2 regions of the Mesorhizobium sp. M0991 genome follow, and region 1 is predicted to be linked to the other one. Evidence: predicted binding sites of a transcription regulator. Region 1 holds the regulator's gene; the other holds the start of a gene.

Region 1 (7,065 bases):
TTCTCGAATTGCTGCGGAATGACGGCGTCGGGCAGCGTTGCCGCCAGCTCGTCCGCCTTGGCGATGGCGCCCTTCATGCCTTTCGGCCCTTCGGTCAGCACCAGTTCGGCACCGAGCAGCGCCAGCATCTTGCGGCGTTCGACGGACATGGTTTCCGGCATGGTCAGGATCAGCTTGTAGCCCTTGGCGGCGGCGGCAAAGGCGAGCGCGATGCCGGTATTGCCCGAGGTCGGCTCGATCAGCGTGGTCTTGCCGGGCGTAATCCTGCCCGAAGCCTCCAATGCCTCGATCATCGACACGCCGATGCGGTCCTTGACCGAGGCGATCGGGTTGAAGAATTCGAGTTTGGCCAGCAGATTGGCGACGACACCCTTCTCCCTGGCGAATTTATCAAGCCGCACCAGCGGCGTGTCGCCGATCGTCTCGGTGATCGAATTGTAGATGCGGCCGCGGCCGGGCACGTGTGTGGGGGTGGCGGGCTTGTTCATTGATTTTCCTCCCAGAGGTCAAGCGGCATAGGATAGAGCCATCCACCGCGCAAGATAGGCTGTCGATCGAAAAATATCCGAGTGAAGTTCGTGCTGAATACCCCCGCCCTTGCAAGGCGTGACAATCCCTGGGCGGATTGGCGAAAGAGGTCTATTGGCGGGCGGCAATTGCCGCCGCCGCACCGACCATGAATCCGGCGGCGGTGCGGTTGAGTGCCCTCAGCGCCCGCGGCGACTTCAGGAACCAGCGCGCCTTGGCCGCCAGCGCCAGATAGGGCACCAGCACCACGAGCAGGACGACGATGGTGAGCGCGACAAGGATCCCGTAGTCGACCAGCGTGATCGCCTTCAGATCGACGATGGTCGGGGTGATGGCGAGATAGAAGATCATCGTCTTCGGATTGCCGAGCGTGACGGCAAGGCCGGCTACAAAGCTGGATGCCAAGCCGCCCTTGCCTTTCTTTGCCTCCACCGTTTCGGGCGTGATGCCGCTCGTCCAGAAACGCCAGCCAAGAAAAGCGAGGTAAGCGACGCCCAGCCATTTGATGGCCAGGAAGACCATGCCGAAAGTTTGTGCGACGAAAGCGAGGCCGAGCACCACGGCAGTCAAATAGGTCAGGTCGCCGAGCATCAGCCCGAACGACATGGCCAGCGACGAGCGGAAGCCGGAGCCCAGTGCACGCGCAACGAGCGCGGTGACGCCTGGGCCGGGGATGGCTGCGGCGATGCCGAGGGCGGCGCTGTAGGCGAGGAACCCGGTGAGCGTCATGATTCGCGCTTGTCGCACAATGTTGAAGTTGGGTGAATTCCCTCGGGCCGGATTCGATTGCGCCAGCGCAGCAGGCGACACCGCCGTTCAGGAGCGGCCGTCTTCGTAGGTAACGCGCCAGATGGTGCCGTTACCGTCCTCTGTGACGATCAGCGAGCCGTCCTTGGCCATCGCGACACCGACCGGGCGGCCCCAGACGGCGTCGTTCGAGATGACGAAGCCGGTCATGAAGTCCTCATACTCGCCGGTCGGCTTGCCATCCCTGAATTTGAGCCTCACCACCTTGTAGCCGGTCCTGGCGCCACGGTTCCACGAACCATGCATGGTGACGAAGGCGTCACCCTGATAATCCGCCGGGAAGTTCTTGCCGTCGTAGAAGGCTATGTTCATCGGCGCCGAATGCGCCTGCATCAATACATCGGGGACAGTGGCCTTGCCGGCCAGGTCTGCCCGCTCGCCCTGATGGCGCGGATCCTCGTTATTGCCGATGTAGTACCAAGGCCAACCATAGAATCCGCCGTCCTTGACCGCAGTTGCAAATTCGAACGGCACGTTGTCGCCGAGTTCGTCCCGCTCGTTGACGACGCACCACAATGCGCCGGTGGCGGGCTGCACCGTCATGCCCGTGCAGTTGCGCAGGCCGGTGGCGACAGTTCGGGGATTTTTCCCATCCGGGTCAAAGGCGAGCACATCTGCACGGCCTTCCTCGGAGCCCCACGTTGCGCCGAGCGGCTTTGATTTCGCCCACGCGTCGACGCCGCCATCGGGTTGCTTGTCCATGTCCTCGGCGACATTCGAGTCCGAGCCAACCGATAAAAAAAGCGTCTTGCCGTCAGGCGAGAAGGCGATGTCACGGGTCGAGTGACCGCCCGACGGGATTTTGGCGACAATGGTTTCTGGTTTAGCGGACGCCTTTAGGTCACCGTCGCGATAGGGGAAGCGGACGATGCTGTCGCTGCTTGCGACATAGACCCATTGCGGCTTGTCCCCTGGCGGATAGAAGGCGATGCCATATGGATAGTTGAGGCCCTTGGCGAAAATCGCTTTCTCGATGGGTTTGGCGCGGCCCTCGGCCAGACGGTAGACACGTATTTGGTCGGCATGGCCGTTGGCGATGAACAGGTCGCCGTTCGGAGCGACGCGAACGACGCGCGGATTATAGAGTCCGGAGGCGATTATTTCGGCCGAAAAGCCCGGCGGCAATTCTGGCTTGGCGCTTTCGGGCCGCTCCGTCACGCCGGCGCCGTTCGAAGCGGATTGGGCGGGATCGGCTGGCGGCATGTCTTGCGGCCCGATCAGGCGGCGGACGCCAGGCCTGTCGGCGTGCCAATCGCCAAAAGCGGCTTCGCCTTTGAGCACCTTCTGATCCGACTGCCGGGCGGATGCCGGTGTCGCGACAAGGAGAGCCGCGGCAATGGCCGCAAAGCCGCCAGATCGGGTCATCAACGTCCTCCGGGATTCGCCTCGAAGAGGACAAACGGGATCAGGCATTGGTCGTTCCAAGCGGTCGTCCGGAACACGAGGATTTGAAGCCGAACCCCTTCAGTTGCCAGAGGCGTAGAAATCGTCATCAAGGCGCTTTTCCAGCGCGACCAGATCGGCCGGCAGCGGCAGGCCCATGGCCCGCATCTCTTGCAGCTTCTCACGCAACTGCTCTTGCACCTCGTGCTGATCCTCAGGCTGATTGACCATTTCCTCGAGCAGCAGGCTAATCTGGGCCTTGAACGATTCCAGCGCCATTCTTTTTCTCCTTGCGGCAGGCCGCGGCGGCTCCTAGCGCAGCATGCGCGAAATCAGCTGCGCGGTATAGTCGACCATCGGTACTATGCGGGCATAGTTCAGCCGCGTCGGCCCGATGACGCCGAGCGCACCGACGACGCGCGCGTCCTTGTCGCGATAGGGTGCCACCACCAGCGAGGAGCCAGACAGCGAAAACAGCTTGTTTTCCGAACCGATGAAGATGCGCACCCCCGGACCTTCCTCGGCGAGGTCGAGGAGCTGGATCAGCCCATCCTGCGTCTCCAGATCCTCGAACAGATGCCGCAGCAATTCTATGTCGGCCTGGGCAGTGACGTTTTCCAGGAGATTGGCGCGGCCGCGCACGATAAGCCGCCCAGGCACGCCGCTTTCGGCGCCTGCCCAGACCGCCAGGCCCTTCTCGACCAGATCCTGCGACAGCGTGTCGAGGGCTGCCCTGGTCTCTTCCTTGATGCGTGCGATCTCGACCCGCGCCTCGGCCAGGGTGCGGCCGCGGATATGGGCGTTGAGGAAGTTGGAGGCTTCGTGCAATTGCGAGACGGTGATGCCGGCGGGCAGATCGATGACGCGATTTTCGACGTCGCCGTTCTGCGAGACGAGCACGGCCAGCGCCTTGGTCGGCTCGAGCTGGATGAATTCGATGTGCTTCAGCGCCACCTCGTTCTTGGCGGCGAGCACGAGGCCGGCGCCGCGCGACATGCCGGACAGCATCTGGCTGGCCTCGGTCAGCATATGCTCCAGCGTCGCGCCCGAGCCGGAGGCGCGCACCTGCGCCTCGATGGTGCGGCGCTCCTCGTCGGAGAGGTCACCGAGTTCCATGAAAGCATCGACGAAGAAACGCAGGCCTGCCTGGGTCGGCAGCCGGCCAGCCGAAATGTGCGGCGCATAGATCAGGCCGAGATGCTCAAGGTCGCTCATCACGTTGCGGATGGTGGCCGGCGACAGCGACGACGGCAGGATGCGCGACAGGCTGCGCGAACCGACCGGCTCGCCATCCTTCAAATAGGAATCGACGATGCGCCGAAAGATGTCGCGCGAACGCATGTCGAGCGATTGAAGCGCGGGCGATTGCAGCGCGTGCGACGGAAGCACGTGCGATTGCGAACCGGGATCGACTGCCTTGGTCATTCGAGCCAAAAACCTCCGGCCCGAAGATATAGACTTCCGCGGCGGCGGCGCAACCGGTCCATTTTCCTTTGCGCCTAGCGCCCCGTGCGGCTACAAGCCCGGCCAAGATTCCGAAGAAAGAAAGAAGCCTGAATGCGCCCTTCCAAACGCCAATTCGACGAAATGCGCCCCATCTCCTTCGAGCGCGGCGTCTCCAAGCATGCGGAAGGCTCGTGCCTGGTGAAGTTTGGCGACACGCATGTGCTGTGTACGGCCAGCCTGGAGGAAAAGGTGCCGGGCTGGATGCGCAATTCCGGCAAGGGCTGGGTGACGGCGGAATATGGCATGCTGCCGCGCTCGACCGGCGAGCGCATGCGCCGCGAGGCTTCGGCCGGCAAACAAGGCGGCCGCACGCTGGAAATCCAGCGGCTGATCGGCCGCTCCCTGCGCGCCGTGGTCGATCTGCAGGCGCTCGGCGAGCAGCAGATCACCGTCGACTGCGACGTGATCCAGGCCGACGGCGGCACGCGCACCGCTTCGATCACCGGCGGCTGGGTGGCGCTTTACGATTGCCTGCGCTGGATGGAAGTCCGCCAGATGGCGAGCCTTGGCAAGGTGCTGAAGGATCACGTTGCGGCGATCTCCTGCGGCATCCATGATGGCCAGCCGGTCATCGATCTCGACTACATCGAGGATTCCTCGGCCGGCACCGACGCCAATTTCGTCATGACCGGCAAGGGCGGTATCGTCGAGATCCAGGGCACGGCCGAGGGCGAGCCGTTCTCGGAAGAGCAGTTCGCGGCGCTGATGGTATTGGCCAAGAAGGGCATTCAGCGCCTGGTCAGCCTGCAGCAGATGGCCGTGGACTGATCTTCAGTTTATGACGATGAGGTTGACGATCCTGTGACCCCTTCCGCAATCCTGGAATCAGCACTCTACGTGACGGATCTTGCTGCCGCGGAACGGTTCTATTCGGGCGTGCTCGGGCTCGATCCGCTCGGCAAAGTCGACGGCAGGCATCTCTTCTTCCGCTGCGGCGACGGCGTGCTGCTCATCTTCAATGCCGAGGCGACCAAGGTGCCGCCGGCGTCCGATGCCAAGCTCAAAGTGCCGCCGCATGGCGCCGTCGGCGAGGGGCATCTTTGCTTCGCCGCAAGCGCGGATGAAATCCCGCGCTGGAAAGCCCATCTTGAGGCGAAGAAAATCGCCATCGAAAGCGAGTTCGAATGGCCGCAGGGCGGCCGCTCGATCTATATTCGCGACCCCTCGGGCAATTCGATCGAATTCGCCGAGCCAAGAATCTGGGGCATCTGATGCATTCGCCAACTGTTCACTCGCTTGACGGGCATAAGATCGTCGTCGCCAGCCATAACGCCGGCAAATTGCGGGAATTCGCCGATCTGATGGCGCCGTTCGGCATAGAAGCGAAGTCCGCCAAGGAATACGGCTTGCCGGAACCGGACGAGACCGGCAGCACTTTCGAGGAGAACGCCCTCATAAAAGCCTTGGCCGCCGCCAAGGCCACTGGATTGCCGGCGCTGTCGGACGATTCCGGCCTATGTGTCGATGCGCTTGACGGCGCACCCGGCGTCTACACCGCCAACTGGGCCGAGACGCCGGACGGCTCCCGCGACTTCGGCATGGCCATGCAGCGCACGGAAGTGGCTTTGCAGGAAGTTGGCGCGATCACGCCTGCCCAGCGCAAGGGCCGCTTTGTCGCGGTGATCTGCCTGGCCTTTCCCGACGGCCAGGCGGAATATTTTCGCGGCGAGGTCGAGGGCATGCTGGTATGGCCGCCGCGCGGCGAGCTCGGCTTCGGCTACGATCCGGTGTTCTTGCCCAACGGATTCGAAAAGACCTTCGGCGAGATGAGCGCGGAGGAAAAGCATGGCTGGAAGCCCGGCCAGCCAACCGCATTGTCACACCGTGCCCGCGCCTTTCAGAAATTCGCCCAAGCCCGATTGGCCGCCGCATGACCATGCTGCTCGACCGCAGCCCTGGTTTCGGCGTCTACGTCCACTGGCCGTTCTGCGCGGCCAAATGCCCCTATTGCGACTTCAACAGCCATGTCCGCCACCAGCCGGTCGACCAGGAGCGTTTTGCCCGCGCCTTCGAGACCGAGCTGGCGACCATGCGCGGCCGCACGGGACCGCGCGAGGTGACAAGCATCTTTCTTGGCGGCGGCACGCCGTCGCTGATGAAGCCGCAGACCGTGGCGGCGGTGCTGGATGCAGTGGCGAAGAACTGGACGGTGCCTGGTGGCATCGAGGTGACGCTGGAGGCCAATCCTTCCTCCGTCGAGGCCGAGCGCTTTCGCGGCTATCGCGCGGCGGGCGTCAACCGGGTGTCGCTTGGCGTGCAGGCGCTGAACGACAAGGATCTGCGCTTTCTCGGCCGTTTGCACAATGTCGATGAGGCCCTGCATGCGATCGGCCTGGCGCGCGAGATTTTCCCACGGTTGTCCTTCGACCTGATCTACGCGCGGCCGGACCAGACGCCTGAAGCGTGGCAGACGGAACTCGAGCAGGCGATCGGCCACGCCGCAGACCATCTGTCTCTCTATCAGCTGACCATCGAGGAAGGCACGCCGTTCCATGCACTGCATGCGGCAAGGAAATTCATCATTCCAGACAATGAGGTTGCCGCCGATCTCTACGCGTTGACGCAAGAGATCACCGCCGCACGCGGACTGCCGGCCTACGAAATTTCTAACCACGCCAGGCCCGGCGCCGAAAGCCGGCACAATCTCACCTATTGGCGCTATGGCGAATATGTCGGCGTCGGTCCCGGTGCGCATGGCCGCTTCGTCGAGAGCGGGCGGCGCGTGGTGACGATCGCCGAGAAAATGCCGGAGACCTGGGCCAATCTGGTCGAGGCCAAGGGCCATGGCGTTACCGGCGGCGAGATCCTCACGCGGTCGGAAGAGGCCGACGAGTTCCTGCT
Region 2 (7,065 bases), on a different contig from region 1:
GTCGCTCCAGCGGTCGCGTGCCGTCAGGATCAGTACCGGCATCTTGCGGCCGCCGCGCCGCCAGCGCTCGACCACGCTGATGCCGTCCATCTGCGGCAGGCCGATGTCGAGCACTACGGCATCGTAGGGCTCGGTGTCGCCGAGAAAGTGCCCTTCCTCGCCGTCGAAAGCGCGGTCGACGACATAGCCGGCATCGACCAGCGCGTCGCCGATCTGCCGGTTGAGATCCTTGTCATCTTCGACGACGAGTACGCGCATGCGGAAGGCCTGTTGAAGCTGTTCAGATATAGGCCGATTCCGGCAGACTGGGAAACGGCACGGTTCAGTTCAGCGGAACGACGATCTCCGAGCGACGGGGACGCTGCCCGTCCTTGCCCGGAACGAGCACGACGATGACGCAGACCGGCTGGCCGCCGCGTGTCGACTGCGAGGCCTTGGCCAAGGTGCCGCCATTCTGCTCTGCCACCTGCTGGCCGATCGCGTAGCAGTCGGACGCGGCGAGGACGACCGGCTGGGGCTGCTCGGGCGCGACAGCGGGGATCGCCATCGCTTGCGACGCAAGCAGACCGGCGACTGAGAGCGCCAGTGCCGCGGTCCGGAAGTGGGAGCGAAGGGTTTTCATGGCCAGCGTTCTAACGCGCCGGTGCTGAACGTGATATGAACGGTGAACGCTTGAATGCATGCCCGCCACACCCCTGAAGCGCGAGATTACCGGATTGCCATTTCGCCGCCCGGCCCGCGAAATCGCCAATGTTTAACCTAGCCCTCCAATCCTTCGCCGACAACCGGCATCATCTGGCGGGCAGGATCATTTGGGAGGACGAAGCATCCGGCCCAAGGCAACCGATGGCAGTTCAGGCGAACCGAACCTGAAAACAAAAAACCCGCCTCGGGGCGGGTCGCTGGGGCCAATCAGCACCATATCCAAATTAGTAGCATAGCTGCCGGCACAAAGCAAGAACAAAATTGCCCGATTTTGCGGAAAGTGCCCGGTGGTCAGCCCTCGTCCTTGATCTCGGCGCGGAAGCGCAGCAGCCCGTGATGGGCCGAAAGGTCCTCGTCGTAGCGGGCTTCGGCGAATTCGAGCTTGAGATGGACGCGGCGATGCTCGCCAAGCGAGAGCGCCGCATCTCGTAGGCGGGTGCTGACCAGGTCCATGATGTCGTTGGTTTCGTTGCTGGCCTCGGATTTCGACCAGACATGCAACGTCAGCAACTGTTCGGCGTCGTTCTCCATCCCCGTCGCCCAGTCGTAGACGCTGGTGCGACCGAAGGTCATGTGGGGGAACGCAACATTTTCCGGCGCATGGTCGAACAATCTTGCATCGCCCAGTGCCGCCGACAGGTCGGGATCGCCGTTCACTGCCTCGAATATGGCCCTCTGCAATTCGACGGCCGGCGCGGTCATTGTCTTGCCCCTCGCCCGTCGCGTCGACCTCCCGGCTGCGTAGCTGCGTTGCATGACGGCATCCCGGCAAAGCGCGAATCAGCGCGTCTCATGCGGATTATGAACCTTCATGATCTCGGAAATAAGCCCTGCTCCTGCAACCCGCGACGTTTCGCGTCACGAACGCCCTTGAGGGCAATGCCAACTGGCGAATTCATTTGGCATGCAGGGAGTTCGAAGAACGATGCTATGAAGATGTCTGGTTTCCAAACATTCGAGGTCGTTTTCGTGCGCGAGCCATCGCTGCTGCCTGTTTTCGGAAAGCTTGGAGCCAGGGCGCGGCCGGTCGCGATCGCGGCGCCGACCATGTCGATGACCATCAAGAATTTGGTCAACCGCACTCGGGAGCTGCTCTCGGCGCACGGTAGCCTGGCCCTGAAGCTGTCCGTCGTTTTGTGGACGGTGCTTGTCCTGGCGGCAGTATTCTTCGTCGCCCAAGCCTGACCGAGCGACATTCATCGATCGGGCGGAAACTAAAGGACGCCAAGATGGCAAACCGCTACGCGCTGCGTATGGAACGTCCTCACAGCTGGACCGTCTTCGACGTCTTCACCGGCCAGCGGGTCGAGCTCAAGCAGCAACCCATGGTCGGCATGAACACGCGCGATGCGGGCGCGATGGTCGATCGGCTGAACAGTCGTGACATCGCGGCGGGCGAAGGCGGACCGGAAGCCCCAAGAAAGCGTCTTGTGAACGGATCGCTACGGATCTAGCGAAAATCGGCCGCAGTCAGCACATATATGCTCCTGCGGGTGCGGGCATAGGCATTCCTGGCGACATCGTGGATTGAGCTGGAAGCCGTGTCGAAGGCCGCCAGATAGGTAGCTTCCGAGGCCGCCGTTCCCGGCTGCACTTTGGAGATGGCATCGGTTGCGACAGAGAACGAAATCTGGAACATGCCGTCATGGCCGACGAAGCGGATGCGTTTGCTTGCCTCGTCGTAGCTGCGGCTGGGATTGGGAAATGTCAGGCTCATGATTTGGCCTCCGTCGATGCGGATACGGCCTGCTTGACTGTCCGCGCCGCCCGCTTCTTCTTTGGGGCGACCGGATTCAGAGCTGCCGCCGCGCGATCCGCCTCTTCCTTGGCCAGTCGCAATTCCCTCAGCTTCGCCGTCTTGATCATCCTGGCCTTCGCCTCCGAGAGATATTCGGCAGTTGCTTTGTTCCGCTCCGCTGTTTTCTTTTGATTTTCCATGAAGCGAGCCTGAGCTTTTTCCATGATGTTCTGATTGCCTTCGGCCATCGGTAAAATCTCCCTTGCAGCGAAAGTCGTGAATGTGAGCTTCACCGTAAAATAGGTGTTCAAGGACAGAAATTCAATTTCATTAATATTCGGCAAGGCCCCGAACACCGGGGGATGGCCTAGCAAAATAATACATTCAATATTTGACATGCCGTATGAATATTTTTTGGCACTCCTATCAATCGAGTGCCAGAGCGCCTATAGAGAGGGGCGGCCGCCTAAGCCGGCCCCAGAAAGAGTCCCCATGAAATTCCGGCCACTCCACGATCGCGTCGTCATTCGGCGCGCCGAAAGCGACACCAAATCCAAGGGCGGCATCATCATCCCCGACAATGCCAAGGAGAAACCGCAGGAAGGCGAAGTGATCGCCGTCGGGCCGGGCGCGCGGGACGAAAGCGGCGTGCTGATGGCGCTCGACGTCAAGGCCGGCGACCTCATCCTGTTCGGCAAATGGTCCGGCACCGAGGTCAAGATAGACGGCGAGGACCTTCTGATCATGAAGGAGGCCGACATCATGGGCATCATCGACAAGAGCGAGATGGGCATCGACAAGACCGTGGCTGCCAAGAAGGCCGCCTGATTGGAATGCCGCGCGCCCTGCCGGGCGCGCAAAGGATGCTCCAAGCTTTGATTCAGGCGCGCTGCAAGCGTCTTGCCACGACCAACCGAACTGGAAAAAAATCATGTCTGCCAAGGAAATCAAATTCTCCACCGACGCGCGTGACCGCATGCTGCGCGGTGTCGAAATCCTCAACAACGCCGTCAAGGTGACACTCGGCCCCAAAGGCCGCAACGTCATCATCGACAAGGCCTATGGCGCGCCGCGCATCACCAAGGACGGGGTGACGGTGGCCAAGGAAATCGAACTTTCCGACAAGTTCGAGAACATGGGCGCACAGATGGTGCGCGAAGTGGCCTCGAAGACCAACGACCTCGCCGGCGACGGCACCACCACCGCCACAGTGCTTGCCGCTTCCATCCTGCGCGAGGGCGCCAAATTCGTCGCCGCCGGCATGAACCCGATGGACCTCAAGCGCGGCATCGACCTTGCCGTCAGCGCCGTCGTCAAGGAAATCCAGGCCCGCGCCAAGAAGGTCAAGTCCTCAGGCGAGATCGCGCAGGTCGGCACCATTGCCGCCAATGGCGACACCAGCGTCGGTGCCATGATCGCCAAGGCGATGGACAAGGTCGGCAATGACGGCGTCATCACCGTTGAGGAAGCCAAGACCGCCGAAACCGAACTCGACGTCGTCGAAGGCATGCAGTTCGACCGAGGCTATCTCTCGCCCTATTTCGTCACCAATGCCGAAAAAATGCGCGCCGAGCTGGAAGACCCCTACGTGCTCATCCACGAAAAGAAGCTCGGCAATCTGCAGGCGCTGCTGCCCATCCTCGAAGCCGTGGTGCAAAGCGGAAGGCCGCTGTTGATCATCTCCGAGGACGTCGAGGGCGAAGCGCTGGCGACGCTGGTCGTCAACAAGCTGCGCGGCGGCCTCAAGGTCGCGGCCGTCAAGGCTCCTGGCTTCGGTGACCGCCGCAAGGCGATGCTGGAAGACATCGCCGTGCTCACCGCCGGACAGATGATTTCCGAGGATCTCGGCATCAAGCTGGAGAACATCACCATAGACATGCTCGGCCGCGCCAAGCGCGTGCTGATCGAGAAGGACACCACCACGATCATCGACGGCGCCGGCGAGAAGACCACCATTCAGGCGCGCGTCCAGCAGATCAAGGGGCAAATCGAGGAAACCACTTCCGACTATGACAAGGAGAAGCTGCAGGAACGTCTCGCCAAGCTGGCGGGCGGCGTTGCCGTCATTCGCGTCGGCGGCGCCACCGAATCCGAGGTCAAGGAAAAGAAGGACCGCATCGACGATGCGCTGAATGCCACGCGCGCCGCCGTGGAAGAAGGCATCGTTCCCGGCGGCGGCGTCGCGTTGCTGCGCGCCAAGGCTGTGCTGAACGGGCTGACCGGAGCCAATGCCGATGTGACGGCGGGCATTTCGATCGTGTCGAGGGCGCTCGAAGCGCCGATCCGGCAGATTGCCGAGAATTCCGGCGTCGAAGGTTCGATCGTCGTCGGCAAGCTCGCCGGCAGCAAGGACCACAATCAGGGCTTCGATGCCCAGAACGAGGTCTATGTCGACATGATCAAGGCCGGCATCGTCGACCCCGCTAAGGTGGTGCGGACGGCGCTGCAGGACGCGGGCTCCATTGCCGCGCTCCTGATCACTGCTGAAGCCATGATCACCGACGTTTCGGCCAAGGAAGCCGCTGCTTCGACCGGCGCCATGGGCTATTGACCAGCCGCTGCCGGAAACAAGCCTGAAAGACAGCCGCCGGGGTATCTTCCCCGGCGCGCACCATCGGCAAGGAGATCGATCCATGATCGCATTCGTCCCGAAGCCAAATGCGGCGGCGAAGACCAAAGTGGCCGAGGAAAGCCGCTTCGATCGCATTCGCAGGCTTGCCGACAAGCACAGGAAAGCCGACGCCGGCACGATAGGCCGCGACCCGAAAAAGATCGCGGACAAGCGTCCCATGTGACGACTGCCAATCCTCGGCACCTCGCGCAAGCGCGGAACCAGACCCCTACCGCGTCTCGCCGCTGATCAGCACGGCATGGTCCTTGATGACCGTAGCAACGAAGCGGATGACGGCGCGCACCGGCGCCTCCGCCCCGATTTCGCGGCGATAGACGAGCGACACCGGATGGTTGCCGAGAATGTCGGGGGCAAGGCGCACCATCCGCGGTTCGGCTTCGGCCAACATGCAGGGCATTACCGCCAGACCGGCGCCACTCAGAGCCGCTGCCAGCATTTCGGTCATTTCGGCGACACGAAAGACTATTGTCGCGCCGGCGCCGTGCGCCTCTATCCACTTGGCGCCGGGTACGCCGGCGAGGCTTGCGTGAAATCCAATGATCTCGTGTCCAGCCAGATTGCGAGGATCGATGGGCATTGGATGGCGATCGAGATAGCGCTGGGACGCATAAATTGACCAGCCCGCAACGCAAAGCTTCTGCGCAATCAAATCGTCGTCGGCCACGGTGCCGATCCTGACCGCGAGATCGGCCTCGCCGTGCTGCAGGTCCACAGGCCTGCTGCCGCTCGTCAGTTCAAGATTGATATCCGGATGGCCCTTGTGGAATGCAGCTATACGCTCTGCAAAAAGAGGGCTGAACCCGGACGGCAGTGCAAGCCGAACGCTATTCTTGCCCGAACGCACGAGGGTCGTCAGTGCTTCCATGATACGTTCAAGATCATCGCCGAGCGGCAGCAATGTCCGGCCAAGCGGCGTGATCTCGATGCCCTGCCGCGTTCGCACGACAAGCGAAACCCCGAGCGCTCCTTCAAGAGCAGCGAGGCGCCGGCTGATCGTCGTGTGACGCACGCCGAGTGCGCGCGCCGCTCCCGACAACGTTCCCGCGCGGGCGGCAGCGAGAAAATAGCGCAAATCATTCCAGTCCGGTTCGCCGGTTCTGATCACGAACCCATTCTAGATCAATTCCCAGCCGCGCACCTGTGCAGTTTTGCACAAAGATGTCCGGAAATTGCAAATGTCCCCGAATATGTCGTCCGCGCGAGAATAGGCCAGATCCAATTCAGGGAAGCGATCGATGGACATCGAAGGTTTGCGAACGATGGTGGCGCGGCTCGCGACGTCGGCCAATGCGCTGGTGGCGCTCGGTTTGGCGATGGAGGCGCGTATTTCCGGCACGCCACTCGATGGCAGTGCCGCCCGGCGCACAGAAGCCGTGCTCGCCGAACTCGGCGCCGCCGATGTCGTGGCAAGTGCTGGCGTCATCGAACTTGCGCCGGTGCTGGCCAGCATCCGGGTCGACCTGCTTTCAGGTGGCAAGCTGCTGTCGGGCTCCTCCGAAAGCGCGGAGGGCCTGGAAGCCGGTTTGCGGCAGGCCTTCGGCGATGTTTCGTCTGGCTTCCCGGCGCTGCTGAAGCGGATGATCGCGCCACAACTTGCCGATTTGCCGGAGAGGCTCGCTGCACCGGGCGCAGCGTTCCTGGATATCGGCGTCGGCGTCGGCGCATTGTCGGTGTCGATGCTTCGGCAATGGCCCGGCCTGAAGGCGGTTGGCATCGATCCCCTGCCCGAAGCCATCGCACAGGCCGCCGCCAACGTCCGGGCGGCCGCGCTCGAACATCGCATCGAACTGCGCACCGGCCTCGGGCAGGATATCGCGGACATGAACGCGTTCGATCTGGTCTTCGTGCCAAGCGCCTTCATCCCCGAGCCGGATGTCAGGCTCATCGTCAGGCGCAGCCACGCCGCATTGCGGCCCGGCGGCTGGCTGCTGCTGGCAATGATCAATCCCGGACCCGACGCACTGGGGGACGCCCTCGCCCGCTTCCGCAC

What was found. The regulator HrcA, encoded in region 1, represses chaperone genes, less so after heat shock. The targets are predictions, from matches to a motif close to GTTAGCACTCNCNNNNNGNGAGTGCTAAC.
Region 2: a site for HrcA is predicted at 2,857-2,885, ahead of NKH70_RS14295 (co-chaperone GroES). Genes of this name have one in related genera too.

Annotation. Positions count from the first base shown of each region.
Region 1 covers NZ_JAMYNE010000001.1:482,000-489,064, forward strand. The annotation lists gene cysK (cysteine synthase A) at 1-488, opposite strand, end outside; gene NKH70_RS02380 (LysE family translocator) at 640-1,257, opposite strand; gene NKH70_RS02385 (PQQ-dependent sugar dehydrogenase) at 1,345-2,700, opposite strand; gene NKH70_RS02390 (hypothetical protein) at 2,800-2,997, opposite strand; gene hrcA (heat-inducible transcriptional repressor HrcA) at 3,031-4,143, opposite strand; gene rph (ribonuclease PH) at 4,276-4,992, shown strand; gene NKH70_RS02405 (VOC family protein) at 5,026-5,436, shown strand; gene rdgB (RdgB/HAM1 family non-canonical purine NTP pyrophosphatase) at 5,436-6,098, shown strand; gene hemW (radical SAM family heme chaperone HemW) at 6,095-7,065, shown strand, end outside.
Region 2 covers NZ_JAMYNE010000008.1:69,780-76,844, forward strand. The annotation lists gene NKH70_RS14260 (response regulator transcription factor) at 1-258, opposite strand, end outside; gene NKH70_RS14265 (hypothetical protein) at 323-622, opposite strand; gene NKH70_RS14270 (DUF3168 domain-containing protein) at 997-1,407, opposite strand; gene NKH70_RS14275 (hypothetical protein) at 1,642-1,890, shown strand; gene NKH70_RS14280 (hypothetical protein) at 1,935-2,159, shown strand; gene NKH70_RS14285 (DUF1488 family protein) at 2,156-2,422, opposite strand; gene NKH70_RS14290 (hypothetical protein) at 2,419-2,691, opposite strand; gene NKH70_RS14295 (co-chaperone GroES) at 2,936-3,271, shown strand; gene groL (chaperonin GroEL) at 3,375-4,994, shown strand; gene NKH70_RS14305 (hypothetical protein) at 5,077-5,238, shown strand; gene NKH70_RS14310 (LysR family transcriptional regulator) at 5,284-6,180, opposite strand; gene NKH70_RS14315 (class I SAM-dependent methyltransferase) at 6,311-7,065, shown strand, end outside.